Regions from separate parts of the Streptomyces sp. NPDC087310 genome, predicted to be linked through region 3. Evidence: riboswitches for the same ligand, from Rfam matches in the RefSeq annotation. Region 3 holds a riboswitch; each other region holds the start of a gene.

What was found. Region 3 has a riboswitch for cyclic di-AMP ahead of ACIO3P_RS16800 (C40 family peptidase). Riboswitches for the same ligand answer to the same signal wherever they lie in the genome.
Region 1: it holds a riboswitch for cyclic di-AMP, as region 3 does, so the genes downstream of both, ACIO3P_RS23730 (C40 family peptidase) here and ACIO3P_RS16800 (C40 family peptidase) in region 3, are expected to answer to the same signal.
Region 2: it holds a riboswitch for cyclic di-AMP, as region 3 does, so the genes downstream of both, ACIO3P_RS10545 (M23 family metallopeptidase) here and ACIO3P_RS16800 (C40 family peptidase) in region 3, are expected to answer to the same signal.

What each region holds. Positions count from the first base shown of each region.
Region 1 covers NZ_JBIUYF010000006.1:182,676-188,645, forward strand. Annotated here, with positions in the region: gene bioB (biotin synthase BioB) at 1-634, opposite strand, end outside; gene ACIO3P_RS23710 (8-amino-7-oxononanoate synthase) at 849-2,117, shown strand; gene ACIO3P_RS23715 (DUF397 domain-containing protein) at 2,126-2,365, opposite strand; gene ACIO3P_RS23720 (helix-turn-helix domain-containing protein) at 2,374-3,231, opposite strand; gene ACIO3P_RS23725 (ATP-binding protein) at 3,492-3,935, shown strand; gene ACIO3P_RS23730 (C40 family peptidase) at 3,996-4,469, opposite strand; cyclic di-AMP (ydaO/yuaA leader) riboswitch at 4,473-4,669, opposite strand; gene ACIO3P_RS23735 (hypothetical protein) at 4,975-5,283, opposite strand; gene ACIO3P_RS23740 (ATP-dependent Clp protease proteolytic subunit) at 5,290-5,916, opposite strand.
Region 2 covers NZ_JBIUYF010000003.1:20,110-26,079, reverse strand. Annotated here, with positions in the region: tRNA gene ACIO3P_RS10560 (tRNA-Met) at 72-145, shown strand; gene ACIO3P_RS10555 (MerR family transcriptional regulator) at 270-1,016, shown strand; gene ACIO3P_RS10550 (PP2C family protein-serine/threonine phosphatase) at 1,354-2,523, shown strand; cyclic di-AMP (ydaO/yuaA leader) riboswitch at 2,866-3,020, shown strand; gene ACIO3P_RS10545 (M23 family metallopeptidase) at 3,032-4,081, shown strand; gene ACIO3P_RS10540 (PrsW family intramembrane metalloprotease) at 4,122-5,465, opposite strand; gene trmB (tRNA (guanosine(46)-N7)-methyltransferase TrmB) at 5,527-5,970, opposite strand, start outside.
Region 3 covers NZ_JBIUYF010000004.1:360,787-366,756, forward strand. Annotated here, with positions in the region: gene ACIO3P_RS16790 (NlpC/P60 family protein) at 130-1,179, opposite strand; gene ACIO3P_RS16795 (hypothetical protein) at 1,451-1,804, shown strand; gene ACIO3P_RS16800 (C40 family peptidase) at 2,003-3,310, opposite strand; cyclic di-AMP (ydaO/yuaA leader) riboswitch at 3,309-3,483, opposite strand; gene pcrA (DNA helicase PcrA) at 3,764-5,970, shown strand, end outside.

The sequences.
Region 1 (5,970 bases), on a different contig from region 3:
TCTCCCCCATACCGGCGATCAGCCCGGAACAGGCCGACAGACCGGCCGCCTGCGCCTGCCGCACGGTGTCCACCCGGTCGGCGTAGGTGTGGGTGGTGGTGATGTCGCCGTAGGTCGCCTCGGACGTGTTGAGGTTGTGGTTGTACGCGTCGGCGCCCGCGGCGCGCAGCCGCTCGCCCTGGCCCGCCGAGAGCAGCCCGAGACAGGCGCACACCTCGACGTCCTCGTTCTGCTCCTTGATCGCCTCGATGGTCCGCGAGACCCGGTCGACGTCCCGGTCCGTCGGCCCCCGGCCGCTCGCGACCAGGCAGACCCGCTTGGCGCCGCCCGCGACCCCGGCGGCGGCGACCTTGGACGCCTCGTCGGGTTTGAGCCAGGTGTACTTGAGGATCTCCGCCTTCGAACCGAGCCGCTGGGAACAGTACGAGCAGTCCTCCGGGCACAGGCCGGACTTCAGGTTGATCAGATAGTTCAGCTTCACCCGCCGCCCGAACCATTGACGGCGCACCTTGCCGGCCGCCGCGACCACGTCGAGCAGCTCGTCGTCCGAGGTCGCCAGCACAGCGAGCGCTTCCTCACGGGTCGGCGACTCGCGCCGCAGGCCCTTTTCCACCAGCGTGTTCAGCAGATCCATGGTGCCGATCCTGACCTATCCGGGCGCGTCATGACCACGGAGGAATCCCACAACACCGCCCGAGCGAGGTGTGTGCATGACCACACTAAGAATGGGTTCGCGGGCGGTTAGGGTCTGTGAGCTGCCTACAAAAGGACACGGTGCGGGAAACGTCCCGGACGGGACACCGCCGCGGACGCCCGACGCCGACGCCGCCGACGCAAGGACGGGACCGATGGAGCAGAATCCCCCGGACCGGACCGCTCCCTCCGACCGGACCGCGCCCCCGGACGGGGCCGCCCCTTCGAACCGGACCGGTCCCGCCGACGGGGCCGCCCCCGCCGACCCCTTCGACTGGACCGACGGGGAGGCGCTGCGCCGCGAGCGCGCCGGCTTGGTCCGTACGCTCCGGCCGCGCCCCGCCGACTCCGCCCTGCTGGACCTGGCGAGCAACGACTACCTCGGCCTCACCCGGCACCCCGCCGTGACCGGCGCCGCCGCCGCGGCCGCCCGCCGCTGGGGCGCGGGCGCCACCGGCTCCCGGCTGGTCACCGGCTCCACCGCCCTGCACGCCGAACTCGAACGGGAGCTGGCCGAGTTCTGCGGCTTCGAGGCCGCGCTGGTCCTCTCGTCCGGTTACGCGGCCAACCTCGCCGCCCTCACCGCGCTCACCGCCCGCGACGGGATCCTCGTCTCCGACGCGGGCAACCACGCCTCGATCGTGGACGGGTGCCGGCTCTCCCGCGCCGAGACCGTCGTCGTACCGCACGCCGATCCCGAGGCCGTGGCGAAGGCGCTCGACGCGCACCCCGGGCGCCGGGCGCTGGTCGTGAGCGACGCCGTCTTCTCGGTGGACGGTGACGCCGCGCCACTGGCGGAGCTGGCCGCGGTCTGCCGGGGCCGGGGCGCTGCCCTGCTCGTCGACGACGCGCACGGCCTGGGGGTGCTCGGCGCGGGCGGCCGGGGCACCCTCGACGCGACGGGCCTCGCGGGCGCCCCGGGGGTGGTGGCGACCCTCACCCTCTCCAAGTCCCTGGGCAGCCAGGGCGGCGCCGTCCTGGGACCGGCCAGGGTGATCGACCATCTCGTCAACGCCGCGCGGACGTTCATCTTCGACACGGGGCTCGCGCCCGCGGCGGTGGGCGCCGCGCTGGAGAGCGTGCGGCTGCTGCGCCGCGAGCCCGAACGGGCCGAGCGGGCCCGGGAGGTCGCCCGTACGCTGCACCGGCTGCTGACCGGGGCGGGACTGACGGCGGTACGGCCCGACGCCGCCGTGGTCTCCGTACAGGCGCCGTCGCCTGAGGCGGCCGTGCGCTGGGCCGCCGACTGCCGGGCGGCGGGGCTGGCCGTGGGGTGTTTCCGGCCGCCTTCGGTACCGGACGGCATCTCCCGGATCAGGCTGACCGCCCGCGCCGACCTGACGGAGGACCAGATGGGCGCGGCGGTGCGTACGGTCGTGGCGCTCGCGCCCGGGGCCGGGTCCGCGGCCCCGGAAGCGGGCTGACGGCCCGTCTACGCGGCAGGGGCCCGCCCGTCCAGCGCCCGGACGAAGGAGGTCCACGCACCGGCGGAGAAGGCCAGGTGGGGGCGGGCGGCGTTCTTGGAGTCCCGTACGGCCAGCGCGCCCGCGTCGTTACGGGCGCACTCCACGCAGTTGTTGGCGCCGACGCTGTGACTGCTGCGCCGCCACCTCCGCGGGGGTGAAAGGGGTAAGGGAAGAGAGGTGAGGGGCCCTGCGAGGCAAGCGGACATGATGCTCCCTACGCGCCGTCATTGATCCCGGCGATGAGATCCAATGAATCCTGTGTCGAGAGGGCGTGTGCCTGCATCGCGTGGAAGGCGACGCGGTACGCCTCAAGGTCCTCTTTCCGTTGCAGATAGAGGCTATTCGTTAAATGGTCGAGAATGACTAAATCCAGATCGGTAATGTTCGAAAAAGAGAAGATGACGAAGGGGCCGGTGAGTCCCGCGTAGCCGCCCGCGGCGAACGGCAGCACCTGGAGACGGATCCGGGGGAGCCGGGCCAGCTCGGTCAGCCGCCGTAACTGATCCCGCATCACCCCGGGCCCGCCCACCTCCCTCCGTAACACGGCCTCGTCGACCACGGCGTGCAGACGCAGCGGCGCCGCCGCCCGCGTCAGCACCTCCTGGCGGGTGAGCCGCACGTCGACCAGCGAGTCCACCGTCCCGTCCGGCGTCCCCGTCAGCGCGGCCCTGGTCACGGCGCGGGCGTAGGCCGGGGTCTGGAGCAGTCCGGGCACCACCGAGGTCTCCAGCGTGTGCGCGGTGCTCGCCTGGGACTCCAGCGTGATGAAGTCCCGGTACGTGGGCGGGATCACCGCGCGGTACGCCGTCCACCACCCCGGCGCGCCGTCGGCCGTGCCCGCGAGGGCCCGCAGCAGCGAGCGCAGCCGCCGGTCCTCGATCCCCAGGGCGTCGAGGAGCGCCGCCAGGTCGCCGTCCCGCACCCCGCTCACGCCGGTCTCGATCCTGCTCACCTTCGACTGGTGCCAGCCGAGCAGCCGGGCCGTCTGGTCACTGGTGAGCCCCGCGCTCCGGCGCAGTCTGCGCAATTCGTCCCCGAGTCGCTGCCGACGTACCACCGGAATATGCCGCATGGCCGAATCACCTCTCCGCTTCCTTCTCCGTCGCACCGATACGACGCCAAGGCGGAGAAGTTATCTTTCCGGCGCCCAAATACGGTCTCGCGTTGCAGAGTTCACCGCTTTGAGCGACAGATATATGCAGATCTCGGTGGATCGGAGGTACGGATGGTGCGATCAGTGGCAGGCTGTCGCGCAGCACGGTTCCGAGGCCGTCCGCGCAGCCATCAGCTCTGCGCCGGAGTCCGGTCCGGCGGGAAAGGGACAGCGTCGCCATGGCCGACCACCAGGAAGCATCCATCACCCTGCCGAGCGAGCCCGCATCGGTGCCGACGGCCCGAAGATATGTCGCGGAGCTCCTCACCGACTGGGGGCTGCCGGGCGAGGCGGCCACGGCGGACACCGTCCGGCTGATCGTCTCCGAGCTGGCGACCAACGCCGTGCAGCACACCTTCGGCCAGTCGCCCACGTTCACCGTGGAGGTACGGCTCGACCGCGAGGAGCAGTTGCGCGTCGGGGTCACCGACAGCCATCCGCGCTGGCCCCAGCGGCTTCCGGCCGCCGTGCAGCAGGACAACGGCCGCGGGATGGTCATCATCCGCTCGCTGACGGCCGAGGCCGGCGGGCGGGTGTCGGTCATCCCGACGGACGAGGGCGGCAAGACCGTCTGGATCGCGCTGCCCTGGACGGTCCCGCTGACGCCGGCCACCCCTGCCTGAGGTCTTCCAGGGCATGGAGGGACTTCCATGCCTCCCTGGGGCGGGGCGGCCGGCGGGTGCTCACTTCACCCGGCCGTACCAGACCTTCTTGGACCAGATCCTCTCCAGCCGTACCAGCGAACCGGTCTTCGGCGAGTGCCAGATCTTTCCCTTGCCCGCGTAGATCCCGACGTGGTACACGCTCCTCCCGTAGTGGAAGAAGACCAGGTCACCCTTGCGCCGCGAGGACGAGGAGATGTGCCGCGTCTTGTTGTACTGGGCCTGTGCCGTTCGGGGGAGCTTCTTCCCCGCCTTCTTGAACGAATAGAGCGTCAGACCCGAGCAGTCGAAGCGGTGCGGGCCCGTCGCGCCGTACCGGTACGGGGACCCCTTCTTCGACGCCGCGACCTTCAGGGCCTTGACGCTGAGCGTGGCGGCCTCGGCCTCTGACGCCGCGCCAGGTGCCAGCATGGTGCCGGCGACCGCCGCGATCGTGAGGGCCGATACGGCCCCCGCCCGGGACAGCAAGGACGGGACATGTGTCTGCGCAGTCATGCGCAACCCTTCGTCAGCCGCCTGTGAAGGATGACCTGTCGGGTTCGGACTGGCGAAGTTGCCCGGCCGCGTGAACGGCTTCACCCCGAGGGACGACCACGACGGGCGTCGTCCCGTACTGCCTGGGTCCTCCACTCCTGCCGATCCACTCCTGTCGACCCGACATCCGGAACGGCGGCAGGACTCGGCGTCCGCCCGGACCGCCCCGCCGGGGGTGGCGGGGGCTTGTCGTCCCAGGGATCTTGACCCAGAAACCAGTGGATTTCCGAGTTGAAACGACGATATGTGAAGTTCCTCACCCTTGGTCCATGTGGGTGGCGAGGGGGTGTTCCGCTCCCGGCCGGCGCGGGCCGATGAGGGCCGTACCTGCGACGTAACGATCAAGCGCGCCGACACTCCGGTCGGTTCGCGCAACTCGTCTCGCCGAATCCGTCCAGTCAGTTCATACGCCGAATGTGCGAGTCCTTCTCATATGGGCGCGGCCATACGGGAAGGCGACGCCCCGTCAGGCCGGGTGCTCGGGCGGCACGGTGACCCGCGCGGCCCGCCGTTCCCCGTCGAGCGTCCGCAACGCCCTGGCCAGGGTCGCCGCGTACAGCTCGCTCTCGCCCCGCCGGTGCATGGCCGTCAGGGCGTCCCGCAGCCCGGCCACTTGAGCCGGCAGCGCCTGGGCCGCGCGCAGGGCGCCGTACGTGTCCGTCCCGCGCGCCGGGTTGATCCGGCCCAGCAGGTCCACGATCCGCAGATAGTGGTCGACGACCTCGCCCTCGGCCCGGGTGAGGGCGGGCAGCGGCGGCAGTTCGGGTGGCAGCACCGGCGCTCACCGCCCGCCGGCGGAGGTCTTGCGGTTCTGGACGACGTGGTCGATCAGTCCGTACGACCGCGCCCCCGGCGCGTCGAGGATCGTGTCCCGGTCGATGTCGCCGGCGATCCGCTCGGTGCTCCGTCCGGTGTGGCGTGCCAGCGTCGCGGTGACCAGCTCCCGCAGCCGCAGCAACTCCTGCGCGTGGATCATCAGATCGGACGGCTGTCCCCGCATCGGCTCCTCGGCGGCGGGCTGCCGGAGGACGATCCGGGCGCCGGGCAGCGCCAGCCGTTTGCCGGGCGCGCCCGCCGCCAGGAGGACGGCGGCGGTCGAGACGGCCTGGCCGAGACAGGTCGTGGCCACGTCGCAGGTGACGATCTGCATCGTGTCGTGGATCGCGGACATCGCGCTGATGGAGCCGCCAGGCGAGTTGATGTAGAGGCTGATGTCCTGGTCGGGCGCGGCGTACTCCAGGTGGATGAACTGCGCGATCACATCGTTCGCCGCGGTGTCGTCGACGGGCGTGCCCAGGAAGACGATCCGGTCCTCCAGGAGCCGGGAGTACGGGTCGAGGGTGCGGGTTCCGTTGCTCGTCCGCTCGGTGAACTCGGGCAGGACGTGGCGGGCCGAAGGGCGGTTCATGGCAGACCTCTCCTCATGATGCGGCTCTGTAAAAAATGTACAGGACGTACAGGC
Region 2 (5,970 bases), on a different contig from region 3:
GCCCTTCCGGAGGCCCCGCCGGGTAAGTGGTCATGACCGTGCTCCGGATGGCGTAGAGTTGCATTCAACGGCGCGGGGTGGAGCAGCTCGGTAGCTCGCTGGGCTCATAACCCAGAGGTCGCAGGTTCAAATCCTGTCCCCGCTACTGGAAGAAAACGAAGGCCCGGATTCCTTGAGGAATCCGGGCCTTCGTCGTGTTCCGGTCCAAGACTCCGGCCCCGACGTCGGGGCTTGACCTTTACGTAACGTCAACTTCTACCGTGAACGTCATGGAGTGGTCGATCCAGGACATCGCGAAAAAAGCCGGTACGACGAGCCGTACGCTCCGGCACTACGGCGAACTGGGGCTGCTGGAGCCCAGCAGGACCGGTGCCAACGGCTACCGGTACTACGGCCAGGACGCCCTGGTCCGGCTCCAGCGGATCCTGCTGCTGCGGGAGCTGGGGCTCGGGCTGCCGGACATCGCCCGGGTACTCGACGGCCGGCAGGACACGGCCGCCGCCCTGCGGGGCCATCTGGGGCTGCTGGAGCAGGAGCGCGAGCGCATCGGACGGCTGATCGCGTCCGTGCGGACCACTCTCCACAAGACCGAGAACGGAGAGGAACTCATGGCGGAAGAAGTGTTGGACGGCTTCGCGCACACGCGGTACGAGCAGGAGGTCACCGAGCGGTGGGGCCGCCCCGCCTACGAGAAGAGCGACCGCTGGTGGCGCTCGCTGAGCGAGGGGGAGCGCCGGGCGTTCGTCGAGCAGCACGAGTCGATCGCCCGCGACTGGGGGCGTACGGCGGCGGCCGGGCACGGCGCGTCGAGCGACGAGGCGCAGGCGATCGCCCGGCGTCACTGCGACTGGCTGTCGGTGACCATGGAGCCCACCAGGTCCTATGTCATCGGGGTGACGGCCATGTACGTCGATGATCCACGTTTCACCGCGACGTATGACCAGTACGGTGAAGGTACGGCTGTGCTCGTGCGGGACGCCATGAAGGTGTACGCCGAGCGCCACCTGACCGACTGAGCGTTTCCACATCGGTTCTCCGTGGTCCAGTACCGGTCTCCTGTCGGCAGTACCGGTCTCCTGATCGGTGGTACCGGTTCTCCGTAGCCCAGTCGGCCGACGGCGGGTCGCTGCCCGGCGCGGCAGCGGCCAGCCTGGGTGGAGCGCGGTACCGTCCGCAGCCGTCGGCGGATCGGGCAGGAGACGACTGGTGGGGAAGCTCAGGAAGATCGGAGAACGCCTCGGCGGCAGGACCAGGCAGGACGCCGACGGCGCCGGGTTCTGGGGTGCCGACGGTGCGGGTTTCTGGGCCACCGGTACGAACGGGCGCGACCACCGGCGCGACCCCGCCAGGGACCTGGGACAGGCCGGGGACCGGGCGCCGTACGGACAGCGCGGACCGTACGGGTACGGGCGGCGCCTCGCCGGGCGCCGGTTCGTCCGGTTCCTGCCCGCGCTGGTGATCATCGGCGGGGTGATCCTGGACCTGGCGACCCCGACGCGGGTGACCTCCTCGCCGCTCTTCGCCGCCGCCCCGCTGATCGCGGCGCCGTTCTACCCGCTCTTCGGCACCCTGCTGGTGGCCCTGGCCTCGCTCGCCGCCGAGGTGGCGCTGCGCGCCCATACGGGCACGCTGACCACGGTGGTGTCGATCAGCGAGCTGCTGACGGTGCTGGTCGTCTCCGCCCTCGCGCTCTACATCAACGGGGTCGTCAGACGCAGCGGCGAACGGCTGGCCTCCGCCCGCATCATCGCGGAGACCGCCCAGCGCGCCGTGCTGCCCAGACCCGCGGAGCGGATCGGGGGGCTGCGGATCGCGGCGCGGTACGAGGCGGCGCAGGAGGGCGCTTTCATCGGCGGGGACCTCTTCGCCGTACAGGACACGCCGTACGGGGTGCGGCTGGTGGTCGGTGACGTACGGGGGAAGGGGCTGGAGGCGGTCGAGGCGGTCGCCGTGATCATCGGGTCGTTCCGGGAGGCGGCGGAGCAGGAGAGTTCGCTGGAGGGGGTCGCGCAGCGGCTGGAGCGCTCGCTCCTGCGCGAGGGGACGCGGCGGGACGGGCTCGATGTCTTCGAGGGGTTCACCACGGCCGTACTGGCGGAGATCCCGCACGGCGAGGGCGTCGTACGGCTCGTCAACCGGGGGCATCCCGAGCCGCTGCTGATGTGCCACGACGGAGCTGTACGGATGCTGGCGCCGCGCGACCCCGCGCTGCCGCTCGGCATGAGCGAGCTGGGCGCGTGGCCGGACCGGGCGGAGCAGTCCGCGTACCCCGACGGCGCGACGCTGCTCTTCTACACGGACGGGCTCACCGAGGCGCGCGACGACCAGGGGGTCTTCTACGTCCCGCGCGAGCGGCTGAACGGGCGGATCTTCCAGGGGCCCGACGAGATGCTCCAGGCGCTGATCGACGACGTACGGCTGCACACGGGCGGCGGCAGCCAGGACGACATGGCGCTGCTGGCGGTCAGCCGGCCCACGGAGGGGGAGCCGGAGCGGCGCAGGACGATGCCGATCGTGCCGTGACGCGAGTCCATGAGGCGAGTCCGTGAGGCTCCCCGCGTCGGCCTCCGTCGGCCCCCGTGACGCGAGTCCGTGAGGGAAGTGTGAGGGGGCGTCACCACCGGCGGTCACGAACCGTGATCGGTACGTACCCCTCCGCACAACAAATGACATACCGTCAAGTATGTGCGGTGGACGGATATGCCCCGGGCGTCGATCAACTCGCCCTGATGCGCGTTCTTGTGTCCCGGTACGTCCGATGCGAAGTCGTTAACGATCACCGGGAACAGCTTGGAATAACGCCCTGGTCTCTATTAACGTTCGATAACGCAGCGCGGTCGTCCCAGCCGTCGTCAGAGATGGCACCGTGCGCGCGCGCCGAATCCCGCGAGGGAACCGGGGAACCACCCATTGGGGTGAATCGGGAGTTACTTGCCGCTTTGCGTGGCAGGGGACACCCGTAGGAGACCTTCCTGCTCCGAACCCGTCAGCTAACCCGGTAGGCGAGAAGGAAGGAAAGGAGCACGCCTCAGTGGCGTCCAACCAGTCTGCCCCCACGGCGACCTTCGAACCCCACTCCTTCGGCAGCGGCGGTGAGAACGAGGCGCCCGGCACCTGGGGGGAGTGGAACCCCACCGAGGAGTCCGTCCGTCCCGTACGCGGCAAGCACCGCGTCGCCAGACAGCGCAACGGACTCGCCCGCAGCTCCACCGTCCTCGGCGTCGGCGTCATCGCCGCTGTCGGCGCGGGCGGCATCGCCACCGCGCAGGACAAGCCCGCTGTCTCCATATCCCTGCCCGATGCCATCGCGGACAACCTTCCGGACGCCAAGTCCCTGCCGGGGATGGCCTATCTCGGCTCGGACGACTCGGACTCCGAGTCCGACGTGCTGGCCCGTGAGCCGCTGACCACCGCCGGGCTGACGATCTCGGACACCGAACAGGGCGCCACCGACGCCGGCGAGGCGCTGCGCGCCCGCATCCTCCAGCAGGCCGAGCGGCAGCAGACCGAGGCCGACGCCACGCAGAAGGCGGCGGTGCAGGACGCGGCGGCCGAGAAGGCCGCGGCCCAGGCCAAGGCGCGCCAGACCGACGCCGAGAAGAAGATCGAGGCGGCCAAGAAGAAGGCCGAGGCGGAGGCCAAGGCCAAGGCCGAGAAGGAACGTCTCGCCAAGCTGGCGGCCAGCTACTCCCTCCCCACCTCCTCGTACACCCTCACCTCCTCCTTCGGGCAGTCCGGCTCCCTCTGGTCCTCCGGCTACCACACCGGCCTGGACTTCGCGGCGCCCACGGGCACCCCGATCAAGGCCGTGCACAGCGGCACCGTCAAGTCGGCCGGCTGGTCGGGCTCGTACGGCTACCGCACGGTCCTGGAGCTGGATGACGGCACGGAGGTCTGGTACGCGCACCAGTCCTCGCTCTCCGTCAGCGCCGGGCAGAAGGTCTCCACCGGTGAGGTCATCGGCCGTGTCGGCGCGACCGGCAACGTGACCGGGCCGCACCTCCACCTGGAGGTCCACACCTCCGGCGGTGCGGGCATCGACCCGATGGCCTGGCTGAACGGCAAGGGCATCAACCCCTGAGCCCCGCCCCGTCCGCCCTGGCCCCCGCCCTCGCGGGGGATCAGTACTGCCGGTACGGGTTGTAGCCGTCGTAGTCGATGTACGGCGGCGGTACCCGCACCCGGCCCGTGGCCCGCGCCGCATAGGTCAGCGCGGGCCCCGCTATCTCCTTGCGCTCCCACAGGTGGTGCAGCAGCTCCTGCTCGCGCTCCACGAAGTCCGGGCCGACCGGGTCCCGCCCGGCCCGGTGGCGCAGGAACGCCAGGGCCGTCGCGAACGCCTCGTACTCCCCCACCACCCGCGCCGCCGCGCGCCCGTGGCTGCGGCTCGCGAACCCCCGCGCCATGGTGCGCGCCCGCATCGAGGAGAGCGCGAGGGGCGCGGCCGGGGCCAGCCAGCCCGCGGCGGCGTACGCGGGCAGCTCGGCCGCGAGGGTCCGCAGCTCGCGCTGGCGGCTCCAGATCGCCAGCCAGGTCAGCAGCCCGAAGACCGGCACCATGAACGCCCCGTACACGGCGTAGAAGCCGAAGGGCCCGAACAGCGACGCCGACCCGTTCCACAGGGCGTGCATGCCCATCGCGAGGACCAGCCCGAGCAGCGGGAAGACCACCCGGCGGACCTTCTGGCGCCGGGCCGCCACCGCCGCCAGGCCGAAGCCGATGCCCGTCGCCGCCGTGAAGAGCGGGTGCGCGAACGGCGACATCACGACGCGTACGAAGAAGGTCGCCGCCGTGACCGAGTTCAGCCCGGAGTGCCCCTGGCTCTGGTCCTCGCCGAAGGCGTTGCCCAGATAGAGGATGTTCTCCGTGAACGCGAAGCCGGTGGCGCTGAAGCCCGCGATCACCACGCCGTCGACCAGCCCCGTGAAGCTCCTCCGGCGGAAGAGGAAGATCAGCAGGATCGCCGTGGCCTTCGCGCTCTCCTCGACGACCGGCGCTATCACCGTGGCACCCAGGGACTCCGCGCCGGCCGGGTCCGCGGTGGCGGTGGCTATCCACTCCGTCGCGAAGGAGTTCGCGATGATCGCGACGAGCGCCGCGGCGAAGGCGCCCCAGGCGAAGGCGAACAGCAGATTCGTCCACGGGCCCGGCTCGACCCGGTCCAGCCAGCGGAAGGCCGCGGCCAGCAGCGGTACGGGCAGAACGGCGAGCCCGAGGCCCACCAGGAAGCCCTGGGGCCCGGTCTGCTCCCGGACGAGCGCGAGGATCACCAGTGCGCAGAGCGCGAGCACCGTGATCAACGCCCCGGCCCTGACCGCCCTGTTGCGCCAGAACGCGCGCGTCGGCCGGTAGCGCCTGCGGGCAGGCTCGGGCACGGCGCTCCACAGGTCGCCGAGCTGCTCCTGCTGCTCGTAGACGGGGATGGCCGGATGCGGGTCGAGGCGCTGCGGGGACGGTTCTGACACCCCATGACCCTAACGAGGAGCACTGACACCCGGCGATCACCCCGGGTGATCCCGGGGGACCCTAACCGTTGTCGGTACGGCGGAACAGCAGGTCGTGCACCGCGTGCCCCTTGTCGAGCCCCTGGCCCTCGAACCGGGTCAGCGGCCGGAAGGCGGGCCGTGGCGCGTAGCCGCCGTCCGGTGCCGTGTTGCCGAAGTCCGGATGGGCCGTCAGCTCGGCGAGCATCTGCTCGGCGTACGGCTCCCAGTCGGTCGCGCAGTGCAGTACGGCCCCGGGCTTCAGCCGGGCCGCGGCCAGGTCCAGGAACTCCGGCTGGATCAGCCGGCGCTTGTGGTGCCGCTTCTTGGGCCAGGGGTCCGGGAAGTAGACGCGTACTCCGTCGAGCGACGCGGCGGGCAGCATCTCGCGGAGCAGGATGATCGCGTCGCCGTTGGCCACCCGTACGTTGGACAGCCCGTTCTCCTCGGCGAGCCGGAGCAGATTGCCCTGGCCCGGGGTGTGCAC
Region 3 (5,970 bases):
TCCACTTTTACCGGCCGATGGCCTACTGCTGCTCATCGTGAACCGGAGAAGGGGACGGGGCACCCCGGCATGGGCCGTCGGAGACAGCGGTCCGGAGACCGGGGTGCGACGCCAGGGCACCCCGGGGCGTCAGGCGGGGCGCGCGGCGCCCGTGAACGGCATCTCGTCGACCGACGCGAGCCGGACCGCCGTACCCGGCCGTGGCGCGTGGATCATCTGCCCGCCGCCCACATAGATCCCGACATGGCTGATGCCGGAGTAGAAGAACACCAGGTCACCGGGGGCCAGTTCGGAGCGCGCCACGCGCCGGCCCGTGTTGACCTGCGTGTAGGTGGTACGGGGCAGGGCAACCCCGGCGGCGCGCCAGGCGGCCTGCGTCAGCCCCGAGCAGTCGAAGGAGCCGGGGCCGGTCGCGCCCCAGACGTACGGCTTGCCGATCGCCCCGTACGCGAAGGCGACGGCGGCCTCGGCCCGCGCGTTCGGCGCCCGTACCGCACCGCGTGGCGTCCCCCGGTCCGCGCGCTCCGCGTACCCGCCGTCCTGCCCCTGGTACTGGCCGCGCTGCTCGGCGGTGAGCCCGTCCAGGAGCCGCCGGGCGGAGGCGATCTTCCCCTGGATGGTGGACTTGTGCCGGGCCAGCTCGGCTCGGCGGGCCGTGAGATCAGCGAGCTGGGTGTCCGCCCGGGAGCGCAGTCCGGCGATCCGCGACAGATCCCTGCGGATCCCGGAGACGGCGGCGGCCTGCCGACTGCCCGCCCGCTCGGCGAGACCGGCCCGCTCCAGGTAGTCCTCGGGCCGGGAGCTGAGGGCGAGCTGCACGGCGGGGTCGAGGCCGCCGCTGCGGTACTGCGCGGTGGCGATCGAGCCGAGTTCGCCGCGCGAGGTGTTGAGCCGGTCCGTCCTGCGCGTGGCCTCGTCGCGCAGCGCGTCGAGCGAGGCGCGGGCCTCGTCGGCCTTGGCCTTCGCGCCGTTGTACTGCTCGGTGGCGGTCTCCGCCTGCGTGTACAACACGTCGACCTCGGCCTTGATCTGCGCGGGGGTGAGCCGGGGCTCGGTGTGCGCGGGTCCCGCCGCTGTGGCGGTCGCCGCACCGGCGAGCGCGAGCGTCGCAGCGGTGCGGCCGGCCTGCCGGGAGAACGGGCGCTGTCTGGGTTTTCGGTGGTTCCGGTGCGCTGCCACGGGGGCGGGGTCCGTTTCCTTCGGTTCCGTCGATTCCGTGCGGTACGGCCGCGCGGTACGGCCCGGGGAGGGGGCCGTACGCGAGAGGTTAGGGCGCAGGTCACGACATGGCCTCGGCATGGCGGGTATTGGCGGGAGGTGAAGGTTCCGGGGCGTTTCGTGATCACGATCGTCTGTACGGAGTGCGCCCTTCCGGACGGTCCCGACCGATCGCGGAAGTAAGCCGCACCTCACCGAACCGGGGTGATAAGGGCCCGGCTACGCTCCCGGCATGGACGTACTCATCAATGTCTTCGTCGCCCTGCACATCATCGGCATAGCCGCCCTGCTCGGCGGTTTTCTGACCCAGACGAAGGCGATGAGCGCCGGCGCGGCGCGCTTCACCCCACCGATGCTGCACGGCGCGCTGACGATGCTGATCACGGGGATGGTGCTGGTGGGCCTCAACCAGGCCGACGACCAGCCGCTCAACAACATCAAGATCGGCGTCAAGCTGGCCGTCCTGGTCGTGATCCTGGGCATCGTGTACGTGAAGCGGGACGACGAGGCCGCCGAGAAGCCGCTGTTCGGCGCGGTGGGCGGGCTGACCGTGGCCAACATCCTCATCGCCACGCTCTGGACCTGACCCCCGGCTTCCCGCGCGGACCTGACGACCGGCGGTGAGCGCCGAGGCGCGGACACCACCGGTGACGCCGGTGACACGGAAAGCCGGGGCCGGAGACGGCCGCCTCACGGGGGCCCAGGGGCCCCTGAGGACCACTGAAGGCCACCGGCCGGTTATAGCGGGCTGGAGGGCCGGCGGGCTCAGAGGGCCACTAGAGGGTCACGCAGGGCGGACGCTGCCGTAGATCGGCATGTAGTAGATCGATTCCTCGCGCACGTTCGCGCCCGGCTTGGGCGCGTGGACCATCATGCCGTCGCCGATGTAGATGCCGGCGTGGCTGGCGTCGTCGTAGAAGAAGACCAGGTCGCCGGGGAGCAGGTCATCGGTGACGACGCGCGTGCCGGCGTTCACCTGCTCGCCGGTGGAGCGCGGCAGTTCGACGCCCGCCGCCCGCCACGCCGCCTGGGTCAGGCCCGAGGAGTCGTACGAACTCGGCCCCGAGGCGCCCCAGACGTACGGCTTGCCGATCTGGGCGTCGGCGAAGGTGAGCACCTTCGCCGCCTTGGCCGCGTACGTACCGGCGGTGTCGCCGCCCGTCCCGGCCTCCGCACCGGTGCCGACGGCCGTGCCCGCGTCCGTGCCCGCGATCGTGTTCGCGATCGTGTTCGCGCCCGCGTCCGTGTCGGCCGACGAGGGCCGGGCGTGCGACCGGGGACGGGCCTGGGCCTGAGTCTGTTCCGCCTCGCGCCGGCGCTCCGCCTCCGCTTCGGCCTCCGCCTTGTCGCGGGCCTCCGCCTTGGCCTGCGCCTCCGCCGCGCGCCGGGTCTCTTCTTCCCTCTTGCGCTCCAGGGCGGCCAGCCGCGCCTGCTCCTCAGCGGTGAGCCGCGCCAGCAGCGAGCGGGCCTCGGCGAGCTTCCTCTGGATGCTCTCCTTACTGGTCCGCAGGTACTCCGGCGACTCGTCCGGCGACTCCGGGCGCGTGACCGCCGGGCCCGGTACCTTCGGCGGCTCGGTCGGCCGCGCCGGGTAGGCGGTGACGGCGCCCTGCTGACGGCCGGTCAGCCGGTCCGTCGTCCCCTCCGGCGCGACGCGCGCCTGCGGGGTGTCCGCGAACAGCACGGCGGCCGCGGGGGTGCCCGCGCCTTCCCTGGACTGCGCGGCCACGGAGGAACCGAGCGTACGGCGGGCCTCGTTCAGCTTGTCCGCACTCTTGGCGACACCGTCGATGCTCCTGGCGACGCCGTCGATGACCCGGTCGACCGCGCGCTTCTGCTTGGCCGTCGTCTCCTTCGCCTTGGTGGCCTTGGTGAAGGTCTGCGTCTCCCCACCGGCCTGGCGGTACAGGGCGTCGACCTTCTTCTGCACCTCTTCGACGGACGGTTTGGGTTCCGCGGGCGCGGCGTCCGCGCTTTGCGTCGACAGCAGCGTGACCGAGGCGATGGCGGCCGTCGTCACTCCGACCGCGGGGGAGCTGACGTGTTCTCCGCTACGGCTGCGCGACTTGCGATGCGACGCCAAGTTCGGCATCTCCTTCCGTGGACCGCCTACCGGGTTAGCTGTCGGGTTCGGGCGGAACGGAAGGCTGCCCTACGGGCCTTGAACGTACGGCGAACGTACGGCCCGATTCACCCCGGTCGTGCAGAGTGGGTCCCCGGTTCCGAACTTCCTTGCGGAAAGCCCGGATTCGGCGTGGGCCGCCCGCTCGGCGCGGATCGCCGTCAGAGGTACGGGCTGCCTGATCGAGCACGCTAGCCAAGATGTGGCGCTGATGTGAAGGTGGATGGCCGATATGCCCGATACATTTCTGTGACCATTTCCTCGTGTGGAGTGCAAGGAGCCCCAATGCGGGGTATAGCGTTACGCTGCGTATGTGAGTCGGGACCGTCCGGCGCGCCGGTACGGCTCACCGGGCCGACTTCCCCGGCCGGCTTTCCCGGTCCGGCGCCGACTGTCAGTGCGGCGGCCTAGACTCGTTAAGCGATGAGCAGCCTCTTTGACGACAGTTTCCTGGCCGACCTCCAGCCCTCCGGTGACGAGCACCCCCCGCCGCCCGAGGACCAGGACGAGCACGCCCCGGAGCAGGTGCCCGACGACCTGTTCCAGGGCGCTTACGACGTGCCCCCGGCCCGGGATCCGTACCACCGCGACGGCGCTCCCCGTACGGTCATCGACCCCGCCGCGCTCCTCGAAGGGCTGAACGAGGAGCAGAGCGCGGCCGTCGTGCACACGGGATCGCCGCTGCTCATCGTCGCCGGGGCCGGATCCGGCAAGACCCGGGTGCTGACCCACCGGATCGCGCATCTGCTCGGCACCCGCAGCGTCCACCCCGGCCAGATACTGGCGATCACCTTCACCAACAAGGCCGCGGGCGAGATGAAGGAGCGCGTCGGGCAGCTCGTCGGCCCCCGCGCCCAGGCGATGTGGGTGCTGACCTTCCACAGCGCCTGCGTGCGGATCCTGCGGCGCGAGTCGAAGCGGCTCGGGTTCACCTCGTCGTTCTCGATCTACGACGCCGCCGACTCGAAGCGGCTGATGGCGCTGGTCTGCCGCGATCTGGATCTCGACCCCAAGCGCTATCCGCCGAAGTCCTTCAGCGCCAAGATCTCCAATCTGAAGAACGAGCTGATCGACGAGGAGACCTTCGCGGGGCAGGCCGTCGACGGCTTCGAGAAAACGCTCGCCGAGGCGTACCGGATGTACCAGGCGCGGCTGCGCGAGGCCAATGCCCTGGACTTCGACGACATCATCATGACCACCGTCCACCTGCTCCAGGCGTTCCCCGACGTCGCCGAGCACTACCGGCGCCGCTTCCGGCACGTCCTGGTGGACGAGTACCAGGACACGAACCACGCGCAGTACACCCTCGTACGCGAGCTGGTGGGCCCCTCCGGCGAGGGCGAGGACCCGGCCGAGCTGTGCGTCGTCGGCGACGCCGACCAGTCGATCTACGCCTTCCGCGGCGCCACCATCCGCAACATCCTCCAGTTCGAGGAGGACTACCCGGACGCGACGACGATCCTGCTGGAGCAGAACTACCGCTCCACCCAGACGATCCTCAGCGCCGCCAACGCGGTCATCGAGCGCAACGAGAGCCGCCGCCCGAAGAACCTGTGGACCAAGGCCGGCGCCGGCGCCCAGATCACCGGCTACGTCGCGGACACGGAGCACGACGAGGCGCAGTTCGTCGCCGACGAGATCGACCGGCTGACGGACGCGGGCGAGGCCAAGGCGGGCGATGTCGCCGTCTTCTACCGGACGAACGCGCAGTCCCGCGTCTTCGAGGAGATCTTCATCCGGGTCGGCCTGCCGTACAAGGTCGTCGGCGGAGTGCGCTTCTACGAGCGCAAGGAGGTCCGCGACGTCCTGGCCTATCTGCGGGTCCTCGCCAATCCGGAGGACAACGTACCGCTGCGCCGGATCCTCAATGTGCCCAAGCGCGGTATCGGGGACCGCGCGGAGGCCATGATCGACGCCCTCGCGCTCCGGGAGAAGATCACCTTCCCGCAGGCGCTGCGGCGCGTGGACGAGGCGTACGGCATGGCGGCCCGCTCCGCCAACGCCGTCAAGCGCTTCAACACGCTGATGGAGGAGTTGCGCACCATCGTCGAGTCGGGCGCGGGGCCCGCCACGGTCCTGGAGGCCGTGCTCGAACGGACCGGCTATCTGGCGGAGCTTCAGGCGTCGACCGACCCGCAGGACGAGACGCGGATCGAGAACTTGCAGGAACTGGCCTCGGTGGCGCTGGAGTTCGAACAGGAGCGCAGCCAGGCCGCCGCGCGTGCCGACGACGACGGCACGGAGGGAGAGGGCGACGGGGACGGTACGGACGCTGCCGCCGCCCCGGCCGCGACCCCGACCCTCGCCGAGTTCCTGGAGAAGGTCGCGCTCGTCGCCGACTCCGACCAGATCCCCGACGAGGACGAGGACGGCTCCGGTGTCATCACCCTGATGACGCTGCACACCGCCAAGGGCCTCGAATTCCCGGTGGTGTTCCTGTCGGGCATGGAGGACGGCGTCTTCCCGCACATGCGCGCCCTCGGGCAGACGAAGGAGCTGGAGGAGGAGCGCCGCCTCGCGTACGTCGGCATCACGCGCGCCCGCGAACGGCTCTATCTGACGCGGTCGTCGATGCGCAGCGCCTGGGGACAGCCCTCGTACAACCCGGCGTCGCGGTTCCTGGAGGAGAT